DNA from 3 places in the Streptomyces sp. NPDC048441 genome. Region 3 is predicted to be linked to each of the others. Evidence: riboswitches for the same ligand, from Rfam matches in the RefSeq annotation. Region 3 holds a riboswitch; each other region holds the start of a gene.

Region 1 (7,075 bases), on a different contig from region 3:
GCGGTCAGAAGACCGACATGGAGCGCCTGGAGGACCACCATCTCCAGTGGATGGCCCGCCTCGACGCGATCGAGTCGGAGGACGGGCATCTCCTGATGCACTCCGACACAACCGCCTATCTGGATTACGGCGACTCGATCGAGGCCGTGAACGACACGGTCCGCGAGACCCTCACGCGCAACGACGCGGACGAATGCTGGGACCTCTTCCGGAAGTTCACCAAGCGCTTCGCCTTCCGTGACGAGTCAGGCCCCGCTGCCGTACGCGAACTCCTCGACATGTACGGCGGCCACCGCATCGTCCATGGTCACAGCCCTATCCCGTATCTGCTCGGCGATGTCGGCTCCGAGGACGACTCGGACGGTGGCGGCCCCGTCATCGAGGGACCGCACATCTACGCAGGCGGCCTCGCCATCGCCATGGACGGCGGAGTGACCATGGCCGGAAAGCTGCTGGTCTGCCAACTTCCCCTGGATAGCTGAGCGTTCTCCGGGCAGGCACACGAGTACAGGATCACGCTGGCCAGGGGGCCTATTTCTGGAAACCCCCTGTCACCGCGTGCCGTCACGGCTCTACCATCGGCTTATCCGTAGCAGGCTCCCCTCCGTTTCTGCCCGACGGCTCGCACCCATGCGAGCCCCAAGCCCTACGGAGCATCGGGGGATGCACATGAACAGCGCTCCACACCTGCTGAATGAGGACCGCCCCGAATTCGAGCGGATCCTCGATGAGGCGCTGCGCACCGCACCAGATCGTCCTGATCTCGCCGCAGTGGGCGAGCGGCTCAATCCCGAGCAGCTGCGCACCATGGCACTGAACGCCACTGCGCTGATCACGGCCGCCGCCACGACCGAGTACGCGACCTACGTGAAGATCCGCGAGGAACTGCGCGAAAGCGGATCTGCCGCATCATCGATCCAGGAGAGGGGCAGCGAAGGGCCGGCGGAAACCGGCTCGGGCGGCCTCGGTCTCGCCACCACGATGGGGGAGGTCACCGCCCAGACGTCAGGGGCGGGGGCGATAGCGGTAGTCGCCGTGCTCGCACCCGTGCTCGCGGGGGCGGCCGCCGCGATCTTCCTGCTCGTCGGCTACATCCTGAAAATGCTCAACCCCGAGCCCGCCTTCGCGGACACCCTGATCACCGCGGGATGGCTGTTCGGCGCGCTCACCGCAGGGGGCATCCTGGTCGCCGCGATCGGTCTGCTCCTGGCCGCCCTGCGCAACGGCTCCACCTCGCTCCAGGCCGGTGCGTACGGCGAATGGAACGAGGAGGTGGTCCGCGCCAGGGAAGCCTGGGGCGAGGCACTCATGGAGCGCGGCGTCCTGCCGTTCCTGCGGGAAGCACTCGCGGATCCGGGGGCGGCACACGTGGCCCGTACGCCATCGACGGACCCGAGCCGCATACCCCAACTCGGCTATCACAGGCCGGGGTTCAGCAGCCCGGACGGCGGCCCGTCAAGGCCGCGCCCGAGCTACTCGAGCCCGGACTTCTCAAGCCCGGACTTCGGCGGCCCTGACCACAAGCCGGAGTAGTGCGCGACGCTGCCTCGGGCGGGCGCGAAGCCCGCCCGAAGCGCGGTGCGTACCGACCGATGCCCGGTCGGCGGCGGTGCGTGACGCCGCTCAGTCGGCGATCGGCAGATACACGCGGTTTCCTGCTGCCGCGAACTCCTTGGACTTCTGGTCCATGCCCGCCTTGATCTCGTCCTGCGTGCCGCCGTGCTCACGCCGGATGTCGTGCGAGATCTTCATCGAGCAGAACTTCGGCCCGCACATCGAGCAGAAATGCGCCGTCTTCGCGGGCTCCGCCGGCAGCGTCTCGTCGTGGAACTCCCGTGCCGTGACCGGGTCGAGGGCCAGGTTGAACTGGTCCTCCCAGCGGAACTCGAAGCGTGCGTCCGAGAGCGCGTCGTCCCAGTCCTGCGCGCCCGGGTGCCCCTTGGCGAGGTCCGCCGCGTGGGCCGCGATCTTGTACGTGATGACGCCGGTCTTCACGTCGTCCCGGTTGGGCAGGCCCAGGTGCTCCTTGGGCGTGACGTAGCAGAGCATCGCCGTGCCCCACCAGCCGATCATCGCGGCGCCGATGCCGGAGGTGATGTGGTCGTACGCGGGCGCGATGTCCGTGGTCAGCGGGCCGAGCGTGTAGAACGGCGCCTCCTCGCAGATCTCCTGCTGAAGGTCGATGTTCTCCTTGATCTTGTGCATCGGGACGTGCCCGGGGCCCTCGATCATGGTCTGTACGTGATGACGCTTGGCGATCGTGTTGAGTTCCCCGAGGGTGCGCAACTCGGCGAACTGCGCCTCGTCGTTGGCGTCCGCGATCGAACCGGGGCGCAGGCCGTCGCCGAGCGAGTACGTCACGTCGTACGACGCGAGGATCTCGCAGAGCTCCTCGAAGTTCTCGTAGAGGAAGCTCTCCTTGTGGTGCGCGAGACACCAGGCCGCCATGATCGAGCCGCCGCGCGAGACGATGCCGGTCTTGCGGTTGGCGGTCAGCGGGACGTACGGAAGGCGCACGCCCGCGTGCACCGTCATGTAGTCCACGCCCTGTTCGGCCTGCTCGATGACCGTGTCCTTGTAGATCTCCCAGGTCAGCGCCTCGGCCTGGCCGTCGACCTTCTCCAGGGCCTGGTAGAGCGGCACGGTGCCGATGGGGACGGGGGAGTTGCGCAGGACCCACTCGCGGGTGGTGTGGATGTTGCGCCCGGTGGAGAGGTCCATGACCGTGTCGGCGCCCCACTTGGTCGCCCAGGTCATCTTGTCCACCTCCTCCTCGATGGAGGAGGTGACCGCGGAGTTGCCGATGTTGGCGTTGACCTTCACCAGGAACTTCTTGCCGATGATCATCGGCTCGATCTCCGGGTGGTTCACGTTGGCGGGGATCACCGCGCGGCCCGCGGCGACCTCCGCGCGCACGACCTCGGGGTCGAGGTTCTCGCGGATCCCGATGAACTCCATCTCGGGCGTGATCTCACCGCGGCGGGCATACGCGAGCTGCGTCACCGCCTGGCCCTCGCGGCCCCTGCGCGGCTGGCGCGGGCGGCCGGGGAAGACCGCGTCGAGGTTCTTCAGGCCGCCGCGCGGTGAGGTGTGCTTGATGCCGTCGTCCTCGGGGCGGGGCGGACGGCCCGTGTACTCCTCGGTGTCACCGCGGGCGATGATCCAGTTCTCCCGGAGGGGCGCGAGGCCCCGGCGGACGTCGGTGTCGATGGACTCGTCGGTGTACGGCCCCGAAGTGTCGTACAGGGTCACGGCCTTGCCGTTGGTGAGGTGCACCTGGCGGACCGGCACCCGCAGGTCGGGGCGTGAGCCCTCGACATACGCCTTGTGCCAGCCGATGGACTTCCCGGCCTCCGCGGCGACGGTCTCGTCGTTCCCGCCGTTCTCGTCGCTGCTGGAGGCAGGCGTGCGTGTGTCCGATGTGGTCATGAGACCTACTCCCTACGCCGGCATTACCCGGTAACAGGTTCGGCGGTCGACGCAGCGAATCCCGTACGGCTCGTGCACTTTTTGTGCCGCTTCGTACGGAGGTCAGCGCCCTCTCAGCCCGGTGCTCCGAGCTCCCGCGATTGCAAAGGTGCCCCCACGCTAGCGTCCTGTCGGGCGCGCTGAACAGAGGGCCCCCTCCGTTCTTGCGATGATCGGGCAGTGACCACCACACAACCGCCGTCCCAGCCGCCCGCCCAGAACCCGCCGCCGGACCCGCACGGCCACTCCCACAACCACGGCCCGGCCGCGCCCGTCTCCAAGCATCTGCGCAAGGTCATCGCCGCCGTGCTGATCCCTTTCGCCGTGGCGGTCGTCGTAGGACTCGCGGTGCTCTGGCCCGGCGGCGCGCCCGCCCATGAGCGCACCGGAGTCGGCTTCGACCGGCAGACCCAGTCGGCCACGGTGACGAAGCTGCAGGAGCTCCCCTGCTCGGACGTGAACGCCTCACAGACCCCGCCCAACGGCGACACCTCCACCGCTGAGGGCCAGTCCGCGCAGTCCCGGGCGAAGGGCACCTGCAAGAAGGCCACGATCGAGGTGACGAGCGGCAAGGAGAAGGGCCGCACCTTCACCGAGATCGTCCAGCCGGACTCACCGCGGCAGTTGAGGCAGGGCCAGCAGGTGGTGGTCGCCTATGAGCCCAAGGCTCCCGACGCGCTGCAGTACTCGGTCACCGATGTGAACCGGAAGTTCCCCATGGCGCTGCTCGCCGGGATCTTCGCCCTCGCCGTCGTCGTGGTGGGCCGGCTGCGCGGCATCATGGCTCTGGTCGCACTGGCGTTGAGCTTCCTCGTCCTCACCTTCTTCATCCTTCCCGCGATCCTCCAGGGATCGAATCCGCTGGTCGTGGCGGTGATCGGGGCCAGCGCGATCATGCTGATCGCGCTCTATCTCTGCCACGGACTCACCGCGCGCACATCAGTGGCTGTCCTCGGCACGCTGATCTCTCTGCTCCTGATCGGGCTGCTCGGCTCGATCTTCATCGGCTGGGCCTCCCTCACCGGCAACACGGACGACAACACGGGCCTGATCCACGGCCTGTACCCGTCCATCGACATGAGCGGTCTGCTCCTCGCCGGCGTCATCATCGGCTCGCTCGGCGTGCTCGACGATGTGACCGTGACGCAGACCTCGGCGGTCTGGGAACTGCACCAGGCCGACCCCACCATGGGCTGGCGCGGCCTGTACCGCGCCGCCATCCGCATCGGCCGCGATCACATCGCCTCGGTCGTCAACACCCTCGTCCTGGCCTACGCGGGCGCCGCGCTGCCCCTGCTGCTGCTCTTCTCGATCGCCCAGAGCAGCGTGGGCACGGTGGCCAACAGCGAGCTGGTGGCCGAGGAGATCGTCCGCACCCTGGTCGGCTCGATCGGCCTGGTCGCCTCGGTCCCGGTGACGACCGCACTCGCGGCCCTCGTGGTCTCGGCCGACCGCGGGACCCCCACGGGCCGCGCGACCCGCGTGACAGCCACCCCAGGTGCTCCAGGTACTCCAAGCGCTCCCGCACCCGCACCCGCACCCGCCAAGCAGTCCCGCGGCGGCGGCGGGGGACGCCGCCGCAAGCACTGAGCCGCCGATGCCACGAAATGCACCAATATGCCAACCGGCTCCGTCCGTTGATCCGCAGGTCAGCCCGCGCTCTGCTCCTCGGCGAGGATCCGGTCCAGCGCCTCGTCCAGGTGCGTCTCGAAGTCGGCCAGTGCACGCTCCTGGCCCAGCGGCACCAGCTTGTCCGTACGGTCCAGGAAGGCGAGCAGCGGCGGGATGCCCACCCGGAACAGCGCCTGGTCCGCGCCGACCTGAAGCCTGATGAGGACCTCCTCGAGCAGCTCGGGATCGGTGGGCGCGATGCGCACGTCCCCGTCCCCGCACGCCCTGCCCACCCCGTCGATCAGCAGCTCGCGCCCGAAAGTCCAGGTCACGGGGGCGTCTCCGGGGAGGTGGAAGGTCAACCGGATGGCGTAGGGATCGCCGGTCTCATAGCTCAGTTCCACCGGGATACGGAACGACAGCTCCTCGGACACTAGGAAGTTCATCATGACCTCAGCCTGAACCGACTCGCGCATCGCCCGCCTACCCCGTCGCTAAACCTCGACTGGCCAGGAACCAACTCCCTGACACTCATGGCATCTTGCTTAACGTACACATCAGATCACAAGGAGTGAGTTTTCAGATGCTGATAGAGAAGGCAAGTGTCCCTAGTAGCTTTCCGATCTCACCTTGCAACCGCTCGGCTGCGGGCAGAAGCCGCTCAGCTTGGTAGGAGGGAACAGAAATGGCCATCGTGGCCGCTGTGTTACCCGCAGTGATCGGAATAGCGGCGCAGACCGTTCCCAACGCGTACTCCTGCCGCTCCACCACGGGCCGCATCCGCCCCATCCCGTTCAGGCGGCGCATGAGGCTCCGGTCGTCACGGACCGAGTACCGAGTGATCGATTGCACGGGATAGCGGTCGAGGTGGTCCTGCCGCTGTTCGTCGTCGAGTTGGGCGAGCAGACACTGCCCGATCGCATGAGCGTGGCCGGTCTCGCGGAAGTCGGCCCACTCCTCCACCGCCGGATTCCCCGGCGTGTCCGCGACAGCCACGACCTCGATCTCGCCCTCGCGGTAGACGGCGAAGTACACCGGTACGCCGATGGCGTCGCGCCAGTGCTCCAGGGCCTCGCCGATCATGCCGCGACGATTCTGCTGTGCCCCGCTGGCGCTCATTCGCTCGGCCGCCTCGCCGAGCACGAACACGCCCTTCTCCCGGCGCAGATAGCCTTCGTGCGTCAACGTGCGCAGCAGGTGATAGGCCGTGGGAAGCGCCAGCCCTGCCTCTCGGGCCAACTGCTTGGCGGGTGCCCCCTCCTGGTGCGAGGAGGCGGCCTCAAGGAGCCGTATCGCCCGCTGCACAGAGCCAATGAGGGTCGGCGCGGCGACAGTTGCGGCCGTGACCGTTGGCGACCCCCTGAAGGAGGGCTCGTTGGACGAAGTGTCGGCGGGTGTGGTGTCAACCGTGGCCAAGGTTCACTCCCGAAACGCGTGGGGTGTTCCACCCGTGCCCGGGGTTACGCGGGTGGGGGCGCAGTGCGCCCGAGCGGGGTTCGCCCCGTCGGTTTTCGGACTCTAACCCTTGGCCACCGATCTAAGGCGTCTCGGCAGGAAACTTCCCCCGCCCGAGCTAACAGTTGCGAGAAGTCACCAACCGCTGCGCGAAGAGGTCGAGCCGGTTATGAACTTCCGTACGACGTAGATCAGTCCGCCCACGATCGCCACGAAAATCAGCGCCTTGAACAACAGACCGACCACGAATCCCACGACGGTCGCTATCAAACCGCCGAACACGACCAGGGCGATGATCGGCACCGCGATCCACTTCACCCACCACGGCAATCCCGAGAAGATCTCCTGCGCTGCCATCGTCCCTTACCTCTCTTTGATCTCTGGTCTCTGCATCTCCGCATCTCTGCGTCTCTGCATCTCTGACTTCCTGCATCCGATGCTAGAGCGGCCGAGGGCCCAACGGGGGCCTCGGATCCCTTGTCCTCCCCTGATCCGCCCCCTAGGGAACCCCGAGGTCCCAGCCCCGAGGAGTCAGCCTTCC
Region 2 (7,075 bases), on a different contig from region 3:
CGAACAGCCCCACCACGTTCGGGTGCGAGAGCCGGGCGATCGACTTCGCCTCGCGGATGAAGCGGTCGACGAACGAGACGTCGGCGGCCAGCGTCGGGTGCATCACCTTGAGCGCGAGCACGCGGTCGAGGCGGGTGTCCACGGCCCGGTAGACCGTGGCCATCCCGCCGACCGCGATCCGTCCGTCCACGCGATAGCGGCCGTCGAGCACCTGGCCGACGAGCGGGTCTTGAAGGGTCGTGTCCACGCAGGGAGTCTACGAGCCACCGCTGACACCGTTGCCCGTCCGGGTGTCCTCGGAGCTCGACTGCAGCCGACCTGTAACAGGCGTGCGGCACTGTGCGGCGCTGTGCGGCACTCAGAACGCGGGCCGCTCCGGATCCAGCCGGGCCAGGCCCTCCGCGGGAGACGACGCCTCGGCGAAGTGCCGCCGGGGAATCCGCCCGGCCCGGTACGCGAGGCGCCCCGCCTCGACCCCGTGCCGCATGGCCTCGGCCATGAGGACCGGCTCCTGGGCCCGCGTCACGGCGGAGGCGAGCATCACACCCGCGCACCCCAGCTCCATCGCGAGCGCCGCGTCGGACGCCGTCCCCGCCCCCGCGTCCAGGATCACCGGCACGCGTGCGTGCTCGACGATCAGCTGGAAGTTGTGCGGGTTACGGATGCCGAGCCCAGAACCGATGGGGGAGCCGAGCGGCATGATCGCCGCACAGCCCACGTCCTCCAGCTTCCGGGCCAGGACAGGATCGTCGTTCGTGTACGGAAGCACCGTGAAGCCGTCGTCGACCAGGGTCTCGGCGGCGTCGATGAGCTCGATCGGGTCGGGGAGCAGAGTGCGCTCGTCCGCGATGACCTCCAGCTTGATCAGGTCACTGCCGAGCGCTTCGCGAGCGAGCCGGGCGGTCAGGACGGCCTCGCCCGCGGTGAAGCAGCCCGCCGTGTTCGGCAGGACCCGGATGCCGAGCCGGTCGAGGACGGAGAGCACCGAGCCCTGCACGCCGGGATCGAGGCGGCGCATCGCGACCGTCGTCAGCTCCGTTCCGGAGGCGACGAGGGACCGTTCCAGGACGTCCAGGCTCGGCGCACCGCCCGTACCCATGATCAGGCGCGAGGAAAGGGTGAGCCCGCCGATGACGAAAGGGTCGTCTGCCATGGTCGGTTCAGCCTCCTTGGACGGCGGTGAGGACTTCGACACGGTCGCCGTCGGCGAGTGCGGTGGTTGACCACCGCGCGCGCGGGACGACGGTTTCGTTGAGCGCGGCGGCGACGCCGGAGGGCGCGACGGTGAGGGTGGCGACGAGGGCTTCGAGCGTGGTGCCCGCGGCCACATCGCGCACTTCCCCGTTGACGGAGACGGCTGTACCGGCTGTATCGGCTGAGAGGGTCATGCGGGCTGCTCCATGAAGCGCTTCGTAAGAGGGGTGCGGACAAAGCGCAGGGGAGTGAACCCCCGCGCCTCGTCGGGCAGTTCACCGGTGGTCAGGGCGTGCGCCATGACGTCGCCGGTGATGGGCGTGAGAAGCACGCCATTGCGGTAGTGCCCGGTGGCCAGCTGGAGGCCGGGGAGCGCGGTCGGGCCGAGCAGGGGCGCGTTGTCCGGGGAGCCGGGGCGCAGACCCGCGCGGGTCTCGGTCAGCGGGAGTTCCGTGATGCCCGGTACGAGTTCGTGGGCGTCCCGAAGCAGCTCGTACACGCCGCCCGCGGTGACCGTCGTGTCCCAGCCGAGCTCTTCGCTGGTCGCGCCGACGACGAGCTCGCCGTTCTCGCGCGGCACCAGATAGACGTGGCTGCCGCGCACGACGGCGCGCACGGTGCGGCTCAGGAACGGCGCGTAACGCTCCGGCACCGTGAGCCGGAGCACTTGCCCCTTCACGGGGCGTACGGGCGGCAGCACGCCCTCCGGGACCCCTGCGAGGCGCCCGCTGAGGCTGCCGCCCGCGAGCACGGTCAGACCGGCCTCCAGGGCGGTGCCGTCGGCGAGTACGACTCCGGTGGCCCGGTCCCGTACGACCGAGAGGCGCTCGGCCCACACGCGGTGGAAGATCACTCCCGCCCGCTCGCAGGCCACCAGGAGCGCGGCGGCGAGCCTGCGCGGGTCGACCTGGTGGTCGCCGTCCACTCGGAGCCCGCCACGGACTCCCGGCGCGAGCATCGGCTCGAGGCGGCGGCACTCGCGCCCGCTCAGCCACTCCGACGTGAGCCCCGACTGCTGCTGAAGGGTGTGCAGTTCGCGCAGATGGGCGCGGTCGTCGGAGTCGAGTGCGACGGCGAGCGTGCCTGACGCGCGGTAGCCGAGATCGCGGCCGCTCGCCTCCGTGAGCTCGGCCGCGAACTCGGGATAGCGCTTCGCGGAGGCGAGATTCAGGCCGAGCAGCGCCTGCTCGCCGTAGTGCAGCTCGGTGACGGCGGCCAACATGCCCGCGGCGACCTGCGCCGCGCCGCCGCCGGGATCCGGGTCCACGACCGCGGTGGACAGGCCGCGCTGTGCCGCGCGCCAGGCCGTGACCAGGCCGATGATGCCGCCCCCGACGACAACGACGTCGTTCGTGCTGTTCGTCGTACGGGGTGATGTACGTGGATGCATGGGCGTCCAGCCCCTCCCTTCGCCGGCATGACCCGGATCAGGTTCGTACGGTCGGAGGCCGTCCCAGCCTCCCTCTCAGCCCGGTGCGTCCGGGCTCCCGCGAGTGTTTCGCACCGGCCACCCTAGCCCGTCGCGTCCGACGACAGTAGGGGAGCTGCCCGCGCACGGGCAGTGACGGTGTGTCAGAGATCTCCTCGTCGCACTCTGAGGCGTGCGACGCCCGCCGCCCTACAGTGATCGGGTGAGTGAGCAGCGGAGGCAGACAGAGCGGCGGATCGTCATCGTCGGCGCGGGGATGGCCGGGGTGCAGACCGCCGTGGCCCTGCGGGACCAGGGGTTCGCCGGTGCGGTCACCCTGATCGGCGCGGAGCCGCACCAGCCGTACGACAGGCCGCCGCTGTCCAAGGCAGTACTGCTCGGCAAGGCGGAGGGCTCCGCCTTCGACATCGACTTCGAGGCGCTCGGCATCGAGCTGAGCCTGGGCCACGAGGTCACCGGCGTCCGTCCAGCCGCCCACGAGCTGGACACCTCGTCGGGGCCCGTGCCCTACGACGTCCTCGTCATTGCCACCGGCGCCCAGCCGATCCTGCTGCCCGGCGCCTCCGGAGTGCCCGGTGTCCATCTGCTGCGCACCCTGGACGACGCCGAACGGCTGCGGCCTGTGCTGGCCGAGCAGCACCGCATCGTGGTCGTCGGCGCGGGCTGGATCGGCGCCGAGTTCGCGACCGCCGCACGCGAGGCGGGCTGCTCCGTCACCGTGGTCGAGGCCGCCGGGCGCCCGCTCGCGGGGGCGCTGCCCGCCGAGGTCGCGGCGCCCATGGCGGCTTGGTACGCGGACTCCGGAGCCGAGCTGCGCACCCACGCGCGCGTGGAGCGCGTCGAGCCCGGCAGTGTCCTCCTGGACGACGGCACACGGCTGCCCGCGGACGCGGTCGTCGTCGGCATCGGCGCCCGCCCCGCCACGGACTGGCTCGGGGGCTCCGGCATCACCCTGGGCGCCCACCGGGAAATCGTCGCCGACGACCACCTGCGTACGTCGGAACCCGATGTGTACGCGGTCGGCGACTGCTCCTCCTTCCCTTCGGGAAGGTATGGCGAGCGACTTCTCGTTCACCACTGGGACAACGCACTCCAGGGCCCGCGCACGGTGGCGGCGAACATCATCGGCGAGACCCCTTCGGCGTACGACCCGGTCCCGTACTTCTGGTCCGAGCAGTTCGGCCGCTTCGTGCAGTACGCGGGCCACCACGCGCCCGCCGACGAGCTGATCCGGCGCGGCGACCCCTCGGGCGCGGCCTGGACGGTGTGCTGGCTCAGGGAGGGCGTACTGGTGGCGGTCCTCGCTGTGGGCCGCCCCAGGGACCTGGCCCAGGGCCGCAAGCTGATCGAGGCGGGCATGCGCCTCTCCCCTGAGCTGGCATCGGATCCCGCGGTGCCGCTGAAGAAGGCAACGCTTCCCTAGCCCTGGGGCAGCCCCGGGGCGCACCCTGTGCCCGGCCGGTGTCAGTGGCCAGCGATACGCTTGACCCGTGACCGAGATTGACGCAAAGACTGATGCTCTCGTCCCCGAGTGGCTCCACCTCCCCGACATCGCAGAAATGCTCGACGTCGAGGTGACGCGTGTGCGCCAGCTGGTCAAGGAGGGCCAAGTGATCGCCGTGCGCCGTGGTGAGAACCGCGCGCTCGCGGTGCCGGCCGCCTTCATCGACGGCGACAAGATCGTCAAGGGCCTGACCGGCACCTTGACGCTCCTGAGGGACGACGGCTTCTCCGACGAAGAGATGCTGGAGTGGCTCTTCACTCCCGACCCGACCCTGCCCGGCACGCCCGCGCAGGCCCTGAGCGAGAATCGCGGCACGGAGGTGAAGCGCCGCGCCCAGGCGCTCGCCGTCTGACCGACACGGAAAACCGTCCGGCGTACGGACCGGCGTGTCCCCAGGGACGCGCCGGTCCGTACGCCACCGACCCCGGGGGGACCTCTCCATGGCCACCAAGCCTGCCCGCGAGCAGCTCGCGGACGCCCGTCTCTACCTGTGCGTGGACGCCCGCAAGCGCCAGGGAGACCTCCCGGAGTTCCTCGACGCCGTTCTCGCGGGCGGCGTCGACATCGTGCAGCTGCGCGACAAGGGCATGGAGGCGGCCGAGGAGCTCGACCACCTCCAGGTCTTCGCCGACGCCGCCCGGCGGCACGGCAAGCTCCTCGCGGTGAACGACCGCGCGGACGTCGCGCACGCCATCGGCGCCGACGTGCTGCACCTGGGCCAGGGCGACCTGCCCGTGCCCGCGGCCCGCGCGATCCTCGGAGATGACGTCCTCGTCGGCCGCTCCACTCATGCCGACACCGAGGCCGCCGCGGCGGCCACACAGGACGGCGTGGACTACTTCTGCACAGGACCCTGCTGGCCGACACCCACCAAGCCGGGCCGGTACGCCCCCGGGCTCGACCTGGTCCGGTACACCGCGTCGCTCGGCACGGACCGCCCGTGGTTCGCGATCGGCGGCATCGACGCGGGAAATCTGGACGAGGTGCTCGAAGCGGGCGCCCGCCGTGTCGTCGTCGTACGGGCCATCACCGAGGCCGACGATCCGGCCGCCGCGGCGGCCGACTTCGCGAAGCGGCTGCGCACGGCCTGATCGGCGATCTTCGGCCATCCTTCGTGGAGGTTGTCCGCAGGATGGACGGGGATTGGCCGGTAGCGGTGCCCCGTCGCTAACCTGCCCGTATGGCCCTAGGCACTGCTTCCACCAGAACTGATCGCGCACGGACCGTGCGCGACATGCTCGCGACCGGCAAGACGACCTACTCCTTCGAGTTCTCGGCGCCGAAGACCGCGAAGGGCGAGCGGAACCTGTGGAACGCCCTGCGCCGGGTCGAGGCGGTGGCCCCCAGCTTCGTCTCCGTGACGTACGGCGCGGGCGGCTCGACACGGGCGGGCACGGTCAAGGAAACGCAGCAGATCGTCGCCGACTCGACGCTCACGCCCGTCGCCCACCTGACCGCGGTCGACCACTCCGTGGCCGAGCTGCGCAACATCATCGGGCAGTACGCGGATGCCGGGATCAGGAACATGCTCGCGGTCCGCGGCGACCCGCCCGGTGACCCTCTCGCGGACTGGGTCAAGCACCCCAAGGGCCTTACGTACGCCGCCGAACTGGTCGAGCTGATCAAGGAGTCGGGCGACTTCTGCGTGGGCGTCGCGGCCTTCCCCGCGATGCATCCGCGCTCGCCCGACTGGGACACCGACGTCCGGCACTTCGTCGACAAGTGCCGCGCGGGCGCCGACTACGCGATCACACAGATGTTCTTCTATCCGGAGGAGTATCTGCGCCTTCGCGACCGGGTCGAGGCCGCGGGCTGTGCGACGCCGATCATCCCGGAGATCATGCCGGTGACGAACGTGCGCATGTTGGAGCGGCTGCCCCAGCTCAGCAACGCTTCCTTCCCCTCGGCTCTCAAAGAGCGCATCCTCACAGCCAAAGACGATCCGGCGGCTGTACGCTCCATTGGCATCGAGTTCGCGACGGAGTTCTGCGCGCGGTTGCTGGCCGAGGGTGTTCCTGGACTGCACTTCATCACGCTCAACAACTCCACGGCGACGTTGGAAATCTACGAAAATCTGGGCCTGCATCACCCGCAGGCCTGACCGGCCGTACCCCTGAGGCGGCGGCCGTGGGGAGAGGGGCGTACATGGGCTGGACGGTCCTCTACATCGCGTTCGGCGGCGTCGCGCTGTGGCTGCTCGGCGAGGTGCTGCTGCAGTACAAGGCGCGGCTGCGCTGGCGGCTGCTCGCCTTCGGCGGCTTCCTCGGTGTGGTCATCGGCGTGCTGATGCCGTCGGTGGTGGTCATCGCGGTCGGTGCGATCGCCTTCGCCACGGGACAGACGTACGTGACGCTGTCGTTCCGCCGCGGCTTCTCGACCGGCTGGGCGCTCGGCGGCCAGCCGGGCCTGAGCAAGCGCCGCAAGACGACGCCGCGGGGTGCCGATGCGGCCCAGGAGCCGACGCTCCAGGTCTCCGACCTCGAGTACGAGCAGGCGGGTGCGATGGGCCCGATGGATCCGATGGGACCGCCTCCGCCTGAGCAGGCCCCGGGCGGTGTCTACGCTCCGGAGCCCCTGCCCGACGACACCGGGCAGTACGGCATCTACAGCGACCCGGCGTACGCACAGCAGCAGGCCGCCCCGGCGGACAGTGGCTACGGCTACGACACGTACTCCAACGCGGGCTATGACCCCCAGCAGCCGTACGCGTACGGCGAGACGGGGCAGCAGCAGTACGCCGCGTACTCCGACCCGTACATCGGGACGCAGACGTACGGCGGCGAGCAGCCCTACGACACGTACGGCGACCAGCAGCAGTACGCGCCCTATCCTGCCGCCGATCCGTACGGCACCGGGGCAGGGACGTACAACGAGACGCCGCCCGGCGGGGTCTGGGTGCCCCAGCAGCGCAGTGCCGAGGACCCGTACGGCCAGTACGGCGGCGAACT
Region 3 (7,075 bases):
GCCGAGGAGACCACCCGCGCCGAGGGCAAGCCCGAGGCCGCGCTGCCCAAGATCGTCGAGGGTCGCGTCAACGGCTTCTTCAAGGAGGCCACCCTCCTCGGTCAGCCGTACGCGCTCGACAACAAGAAGTCCGTCCAGAAGGTCCTGGACGAGGCCGGTGTCACCCTGAAGCGCTTCTCGCGCATCAAGGTCGGCATCTGAGTCCGTACCGCGATCGACGGTAGACCCCGCTAGGGTCGACAGCGGTCGCCCGCGTACCCCACGCAGTGCGCGACGTACGACCGCAGATCTGACGAGGAGGCCATTGCCGAGCATGGGATGCGAACAACACCCCACCGGCAGTGGCCTTCTTCGTATGTGCGCCGAGCAAAAAGAAGCGAGAACTCCATGACCACCAAGGCCGACACAAACAGTGGTGACGACAAAGTCGCCGGTCGTTTCCTGCTGAAGCTCTCCGGCGAGGCATTCGCCGGCGGGGGCGGCCTTGGCGTCGACCCCGATGTGGTGCACGCGATCGCCAAGGAGATCGCCGCTGTCGTACGCGACGGTGCCCAGATCGCGGCCGTCATCGGCGGCGGCAACTTCTTCCGTGGCGCGGAGCTCCAGCAGCGCGGCATGGACCGCGCGCGCTCCGACTACATGGGCATGCTCGGCACCGTCATGAACTGCCTTGCCCTGCAGGACTTCCTGGAGAAGGAAGGCATCGAGTGCCGCGTCCAGACCGCCATCACGATGGGCCAGGTCGCGGAGCCGTACATCCCGCTGCGTGCCGTCCGGCACCTGGAGAAGGGCCGTGTGGTCATCTTCGGTGCGGGCATGGGTATGCCGTACTTCTCCACCGACACCACCGCGGCGCAGCGCGCCCTTGAGATCGACGCCGAGGCCCTGCTCATGGGCAAGAACGGCGTCGACGGGGTCTACGACTCCGACCCCAAGACCAACCCGGACGCGGTGAAGTACGACGCGCTCGGCTACGGCGAGGTCATCACCCGCGACCTGAAGGTCGCCGACATGACCGCGATCACCCTGTGCCGCGACAACAAGTTGCCCATCCTGGTCTTCGAGTTGCTGTCCACCGGCAATATCGCCCGTGCCGTCAAGGGTGAGAAGATCGGCACACTCGTGGGCGACGAGGTCACCCGCGCCTGATCTCGGGTACGCCCCCGAGGGATGGACAAAGCCCTGCCGGTCGGACACGGTGCAGGGAAAGAGACGCGACGCAGCCGACGCCCCATGGACTCCCCCTACTTCACCGTCTTGGGGGCGCCCCAAGACCACTCACAGACGCAGGAGCAAGTGGTGATCGAAGAGACCCTCCTCGAGGCCGAGGAGAAGATGGAGAAGGCCGTCGTGGTCGCCAAGGAGGACTTCGCCGCGATTCGCACAGGCCGTGCGCACCCGGCGATGTTCAACAAGATCGTGGCTGACTACTACGGCGCCCTTACGCCGATCAACCAGCTGGCCTCGTTCTCGGTGCCCGAGCCGCGGATGGCCGTGGTGACCCCGTTCGACAAGAGCGCGCTGCGCAACATCGAGCAGGCGATCCGCGACTCCGACCTCGGCGTCAACCCGAGCAACGATGGAAACATCATCCGGGTGACGTTCCCCGAGCTGACGCAGGACCGCCGCAAGGAGTACATCAAGGTCGCCAAGACCAAGACCGAGGACTCCAAGATCTCGATCCGCTCCATCCGCCGCAAGGCCAAGGAAGCGATCGACAAGGCGATCAAGGACGGCGACATCGGCGAGGACGAGGGCCGTCGCGCGGAGAAGGAGCTCGACGACACCACGGCGAAGTACGTCGCCCAGGTGGACGAGCTGCTCAAGCACAAGGAAGCCGAGCTGCTCGAGGTCTGAGGGCTCGAGGTCTGAGGACTGAGGAATCCGATCCGTGAACGACTCTTCCTGGGGGGCGCCTCCCAGAGCCGGGTACTGGGGGCCGCCCGACCAGGGTCCCGCTCAAGGGGCTGCCCCGGCAGGTCCCGCGTACGATGCGCATGACTCCCTGTATCCAGCAGAGACGCAGCCCATGCCCATCGTGCCCGACGTGCCTGACCTGCCTGACGTACCCCAGGAGCCCATGCCCAGCGCATCACAGCCCGCCCCCAAGGCGCCACAGGCGCCGCAGAAGAAGAGCGCGGGCCGTGATCTCGGGGCGGCCATAGGAGTCGGCGTGGGGCTCGGCGCGGTGATCGTCGCGTCGCTCTTCATCGTGAAGGCCCTCTTCATCGGCGTCATAGCGGTCGCCGTCGTGGTCGGCCTCTGGGAGCTCACCTCGCGGCTCGAGGAGCGCAAGGGCATCAAGGCGCCGCTGGTCCCGCTCGCGGTGGGCGGCGCCGCGATGGTCGTCGCCGGATACGTCCGCGGGCCCGAGGGCGCCTGGGTCGCCATGGCGCTCACCGCGCTCGCGGTGCTCGTCTGGCGGATGACCGAGCCGCCCGACGGCTATCTGAAGGACGTCACGGCGGGCGTCTTCGCGGCGTTCTACGTCCCGTTCCTCGCGACGTTCGTGGCGATGATGCTCACCGCGGACGACGGCGCGATGCGGGTGCTCACGTTCCTGCTCCTGACCGTGGTCAGCGACACCGGGGCGTACGCGATCGGCTGGCGCTTCGGCAAGCACAAGCTCGCCCCGCGCATCAGCCCCGGCAAGACCCGCGAGGGCCTGGTCGGTGCCGTGACGTTCGCGATGGCGGGGGGTGCGCTGTGCATGGAGTTCCTGATCGACGACGGCACGTGGTGGCAGGGGCTGCTCATCGGCCTCGCGGTCGCCGCGAGCGCGACGCTCGGTGACCTCGGCGAGTCCATGATCAAGCGTGACCTCGGCATCAAGGACATGGGCACGCTGCTCCCCGGCCACGGCGGCATCATGGACCGCCTCGACTCGCTGCTGCCGACCGCACCGGTGGTGTGGCTGCTGCTTGTCATCTTCGTGGGGTCTGGCTGACGGCTGACCTGCGTATCTGTACGCGAGGGGTTCGTTGTCCACAGGGCGGCGGGCCCCTTGCTGTATGTCTGCGACACTGGACGGACCATGCCTGTACCCGGAGAACTCACCTTCGTCGCGCCCCGCGGAGCCAAGAAGCCGCCGCGGCATCTCGCCGACCTCACGCCCGCCGAGCGCAAGGAAGCCGTTGCCGCCGTCGGCGAGAAACCGTTTCGTGCCAAGCAGCTCTCGCAGCACTACTTCGCGCGGTTCGCGCACGATCCGGAGCAGTGGACCGATATCCCTGCCGGCTCGCGCGGGAAGTTGCAGGAGGCGCTGCTTCCCGAGCTGATGTCCGTGGTGCGGCACATCAGCTGTGACGACGACACCACGCGCAAGACGCTGTGGCGGCTCTTCGACGGGACGCTCGTCGAGTCCGTGCTCATGCGCTATCCGGACCGCGTGACGATGTGCATCTCGTCGCAGGCCGGGTGTGGGATGAACTGTCCGTTCTGTGCGACGGGACAGGCCGGGCTCGACCGGAATCTGTCGACCGCCGAGATCGTGCACCAGATCGTGGACGGGATGCGGGCGCTCAGGGACGGAGAGATCCCGGGTGGGCCCGCTCGGCTCTCCAACATCGTGTTCATGGGCATGGGCGAGCCGCTCGCCAACTACAACCGCGTGGTCGGCTCGATCCGTCGGCTCACCGACCCCGAGCCCGATGGGGTCGGTCTTTCGCAGCGTGGGATCACCGTGTCGACCGTCGGGCTTGTGCCCGCCATCCACCGGTTCGCCGACGAGGGCTTCAAGTGCCGCCTCGCCATCTCCCTGCATGCGCCCGACGACGAGCTTCGCGACACCCTCGTACCCGTCAATACGCGGTGGAACGTGCGTGAGGTCCTTGACGCAGGATGGGAGTACGCCGCCAAGTCGGGGCGCCGCCTCTCCATCGAGTACGCGCTGATCCGGGATATCAACGACCACGCGTGGCGCGGTGACCGTCTCGGGCGGCTGCTCAAGAACAAGCCCGTGCATGTGAACCTGATCCCGCTGAACCCGACGCCGGGCTCGAAGTGGACGGCGTCGCGGCCGGAGGACGAGAAGGCCTTCGTGGACGCCATCGCCGCCCACGGGGTGCCTGTCACGGTTCGTGACACCCGTGGTCAGGAGATCGACGGGGCGTGCGGCCAGCTCGCCGCGTCCGAGCGTTAGGCTGGCCGGAACACAACTTCATAGCCGGAACACATCTTCATATTCCGACAGGGGAGCGCCACAGCGCTGAGAGTGCGGCACCAAGGACAGGTTGGCCGCAGACCCTCTGAACCTTGCCCGGGTCATTCCGGGTAGGAAGTTCGGACATCACTCAAGCTGTTGCGCCCTGCCCGCAGCCCCTTCAAGGCTGTGGGCAGGGCCGCGTCTCTTCCTGGTCACTCCAGGAGGAATGAACTCAGTTGAACTCAGTGAGCACCACCCGCAGCACCAAGAAGATCACCGTGACCGCGGTCGCGGTCGGCCTCGGGCTCGTCGCGCTCTCCGCGTGCGGCAGCTCGTCGGGCGGTGGCGACAAGGCTGACTCCAAGAGCGTCACGCTTGTCAGTCATGACTCTTTCAACGTTTCCAAGGACGTACTGAAGGCGTTCGAGAAGAGCTCCGGCTACAAGGTCAACGTCCTCAAGGACGGGGACGCGGGCGCCGCTGTGAACAAGGCGATTCTGTCGAAGGACAACCCGCAGGGGGATGTGTTCTTCGGGGTGGACAACACCTTGCTCTCGCGCGCGCTCGACAACGGTCTCTTCCAGTCGTACGAGGCCAAGGGCTCGGACCAGATCGTCTCGCAGTTCCGCGTCGACCAGGACAAGCATCGGGTCACGCCCGTCGACAGCGGCGACATCTGCGTCAACTACGACAAGAAGTACTTCGCCGACAAGAAGCTGGCGCCGCCGAAGTCCTTCGGGGATCTGGCCAAGCCCGCATATAAGAACTTGTTGGTGACCGAGAACGTCGCGACCTCCTCGCCCGGTCTCGGCTTCCTGCTCGGCAGCGCCGCCGAGTACGGCGACGACGGTTGGCAGGGCTACTGGAAGAAGCTCAAGGCCAACGGCGTCAAGGTCGTCGACGGCTGGGAGCAGGCCTACAACGAGGAGTTCTCCGGGTCTGCCGGGGGGAAGAAGGCCAAGGGGGATCGGCCGCTCGTCGTCTCGTACGCCTCGTCCCCGCCGGTCGAGGTGCTCTACGCGAAGCCGCAGCCCAAGGAGGCGCCGACCGGCGTCGCGACCGGTACCTGCTTCCGGCAGGTCGAGTACGCGGGCCTGCTCAGCAACGCCAAGAACGAGAAGGGCGGCAAGGCGCTTCTCGACTTCCTGATCAGTGACAACTTCCAGAACGATATGCCGCTGAACATGTTCGTGAACCCGGTGCGGGAGTCCGCCGAGCTGCCCGAGCTGTTCGTCAAGCACGGCGTGAAGATCGACGATCCGGAGACCATGGCTCCGAAGAAGATCGCCGACAACCGCGAGCAGTGGGTCAAGTCGTGGACCTCGCTCGTACTGAAGTAAGCAAGTCCCCGACGGGCAAGTCCCCGACGGGCGAGTCCCCGACGGGCAAGTCCCCTAAGGGCCAGTCCCGTAAGGGCGGCCAGTCCCGTAAGGGGCTCTCGCGTGGGAGCGCGGCGCGGCTCGGTCTGATGGCCGTGCCCGTCGCGTTCTTCGCCGTCTTCTTCGCCTATCCCGTCGCCGCCATCGTCGCGCGCGGCCTGAAGGTGGGCGGGGACTGGCAGTTCGGGCGGATCGCGGATGTCGTCGGGCAGTCCGACGTACGGCACGTGCTGTGGTTCACCACCTGGCAGGCGCTCGCGTCGACCGCGCTCACGCTGCTTGTCGCGCTCCCCGGCGCGTACGTCTTCGCGCGCTTCGAGTTCAGGGGCAAGGAAGTGCTCCGGGCGATCGTCACTGTGCCGTTCGTGCTGCCGACCGTCGTCGTCGGGACCGCGTTCCTCGCGCTGCTCGGGCGGGGTGGACTGCTGGATGAGATGTGGGGCGTGCGGCTCGACACGACTGTGTGGGCGATTCTGCTCGCACATGTCTTCTTCAACTACGCCGTCGTCGTACGGACCGTCGGCGGACTCTGGTCGCAGCTCGACCCGCGCCAAGAGGAAGCCGCGCGGGTGCTCGGCGCCTCGCGGTGGACGGCCTGGCGGACCGTGACGCTGCCCGCGCTCGGCCCCGCGGTCGCCGCGGCGGCTCTGATGGTCTTCTTGTTCACGTTCACCTCGTTCGGTGTCGTGCAGATCCTCGGCGGACCCGCGTACTCGACCCTCGAAGTCGAGATCTACCGGCAGACCGCCCAGCTCCTCGACCTGTCGACGGCCGCCGTCCTGACCATCGTGCAGTTCGCAGCGGTCGGCATGATCCTCGCCGTGCACGCGTGGACCGTGCGCAGGCGGGAGGGCGTGCTGAAGCTGGTCGACGCCTCGACGGTCCCGCGACGGCCGCGCGGCGCGGGGCAGTGGACGTTGCTCGCCGGGGTCATGGTCACCATCGCCGTGCTGATCCTGCTGCCGCTCGGAGTGCTGATCGAGCGCTCGCTGAGCGCTCCCGGCGGCTATGGCTTCACGTACTACAAGGAGCTGACCTCGGCCGACGGGGGCGCCTTCCTCGTCCCGCCGATCGACGCGGTCTGGAATTCACTTCAGTACGCGCTCGCCGCCACCGCCATCGCCCTGGTGATCGGCGGGCTCGCCGCGGCGGCGCTCACGCGGAAGGCCGGGCGGCTCGTGCGCGGTTTCGACGCGCTGTTGATGCTGCCGCTCGGGGTGTCCGCGGTGACGGTCGGCTTCGGGTTCTTGATCACGCTGGACAAGCCTCCGCTGGACCTGCGGGCCACGTGGATTCTGGTGCCGCTCGCGCAGGCGCTTGTGGGCGTGCCCTTTGTCGTACGCACCATGCTTCCCGTCCTGCGCGCGGTGGACGGACGCCTGCGCGAGGCCGCGGCCGTCCTCGGGGCCTCGCCGCTGCGGGCGTGGCGGGAGGTCGATCTGCCGATGGTGCGGCGGGCGCTGCTCATCGCCGCCGGGTTCGCCTTCGCGGTGTCCCTGGGGGAGTTCGGCGCGACCGTGTTCATCGCGCGGCCGGACAGCCCGACCCTTCC

What was found. Region 3 has a riboswitch for thiamine pyrophosphate ahead of ACGFSB_RS31010 (thiamine ABC transporter substrate binding subunit). Riboswitches for the same ligand answer to the same signal wherever they lie in the genome.
Region 1: another riboswitch for thiamine pyrophosphate. It lies ahead of thiC (phosphomethylpyrimidine synthase ThiC); the one in region 3 lies ahead of ACGFSB_RS31010 (thiamine ABC transporter substrate binding subunit).
Region 2: another riboswitch for thiamine pyrophosphate. It lies ahead of thiO (glycine oxidase ThiO); the one in region 3 lies ahead of ACGFSB_RS31010 (thiamine ABC transporter substrate binding subunit).

The regions. Positions count from the first base shown of each region.
Region 1 covers NZ_JBICXM010000003.1:212,293-219,367, forward strand. Annotated here, with positions in the region: gene ACGFSB_RS08900 (metallophosphoesterase) at 1-482, shown strand, start outside; gene ACGFSB_RS08905 (hypothetical protein) at 664-1,533, shown strand; gene thiC (phosphomethylpyrimidine synthase ThiC) at 1,624-3,429, opposite strand; TPP riboswitch at 3,422-3,577, opposite strand; gene ACGFSB_RS08915 (YibE/F family protein) at 3,649-5,058, shown strand; gene ACGFSB_RS08920 (SsgA family sporulation/cell division regulator) at 5,118-5,555, opposite strand; gene ACGFSB_RS08925 (IclR family transcriptional regulator) at 5,659-6,384, opposite strand; gene ACGFSB_RS08930 (DUF5326 family protein) at 6,670-6,891, opposite strand.
Region 2 covers NZ_JBICXM010000005.1:157,986-165,060, forward strand. Annotated here, with positions in the region: gene pknB (Stk1 family PASTA domain-containing Ser/Thr kinase) at 1-247, opposite strand, end outside; gene ACGFSB_RS14400 (thiazole synthase) at 359-1,153, opposite strand; gene thiS (sulfur carrier protein ThiS) at 1,161-1,388, opposite strand; gene thiO (glycine oxidase ThiO) at 1,385-2,584, opposite strand; TPP riboswitch at 2,582-2,695, opposite strand; gene ACGFSB_RS14415 (NAD(P)/FAD-dependent oxidoreductase) at 2,826-4,046, shown strand; gene ACGFSB_RS14420 (Rv2175c family DNA-binding protein) at 4,114-4,479, shown strand; gene thiE (thiamine phosphate synthase) at 4,568-5,218, shown strand; gene metF (methylenetetrahydrofolate reductase [NAD(P)H]) at 5,308-6,228, shown strand; gene ACGFSB_RS14435 (hypothetical protein) at 6,273-7,075, shown strand, end outside.
Region 3 covers NZ_JBICXM010000015.1:112,381-119,455, reverse strand. Annotated here, with positions in the region: gene tsf (translation elongation factor Ts) at 1-201, shown strand, start outside; gene pyrH (UMP kinase) at 388-1,149, shown strand; gene frr (ribosome recycling factor) at 1,300-1,857, shown strand; gene ACGFSB_RS31020 (phosphatidate cytidylyltransferase) at 1,892-2,947, shown strand; gene rlmN (23S rRNA (adenine(2503)-C(2))-methyltransferase RlmN) at 3,035-4,141, shown strand; TPP riboswitch at 4,181-4,297, shown strand; gene ACGFSB_RS31010 (thiamine ABC transporter substrate binding subunit) at 4,381-5,484, shown strand; gene ACGFSB_RS31005 (ABC transporter permease) at 5,613-7,075, shown strand, end outside.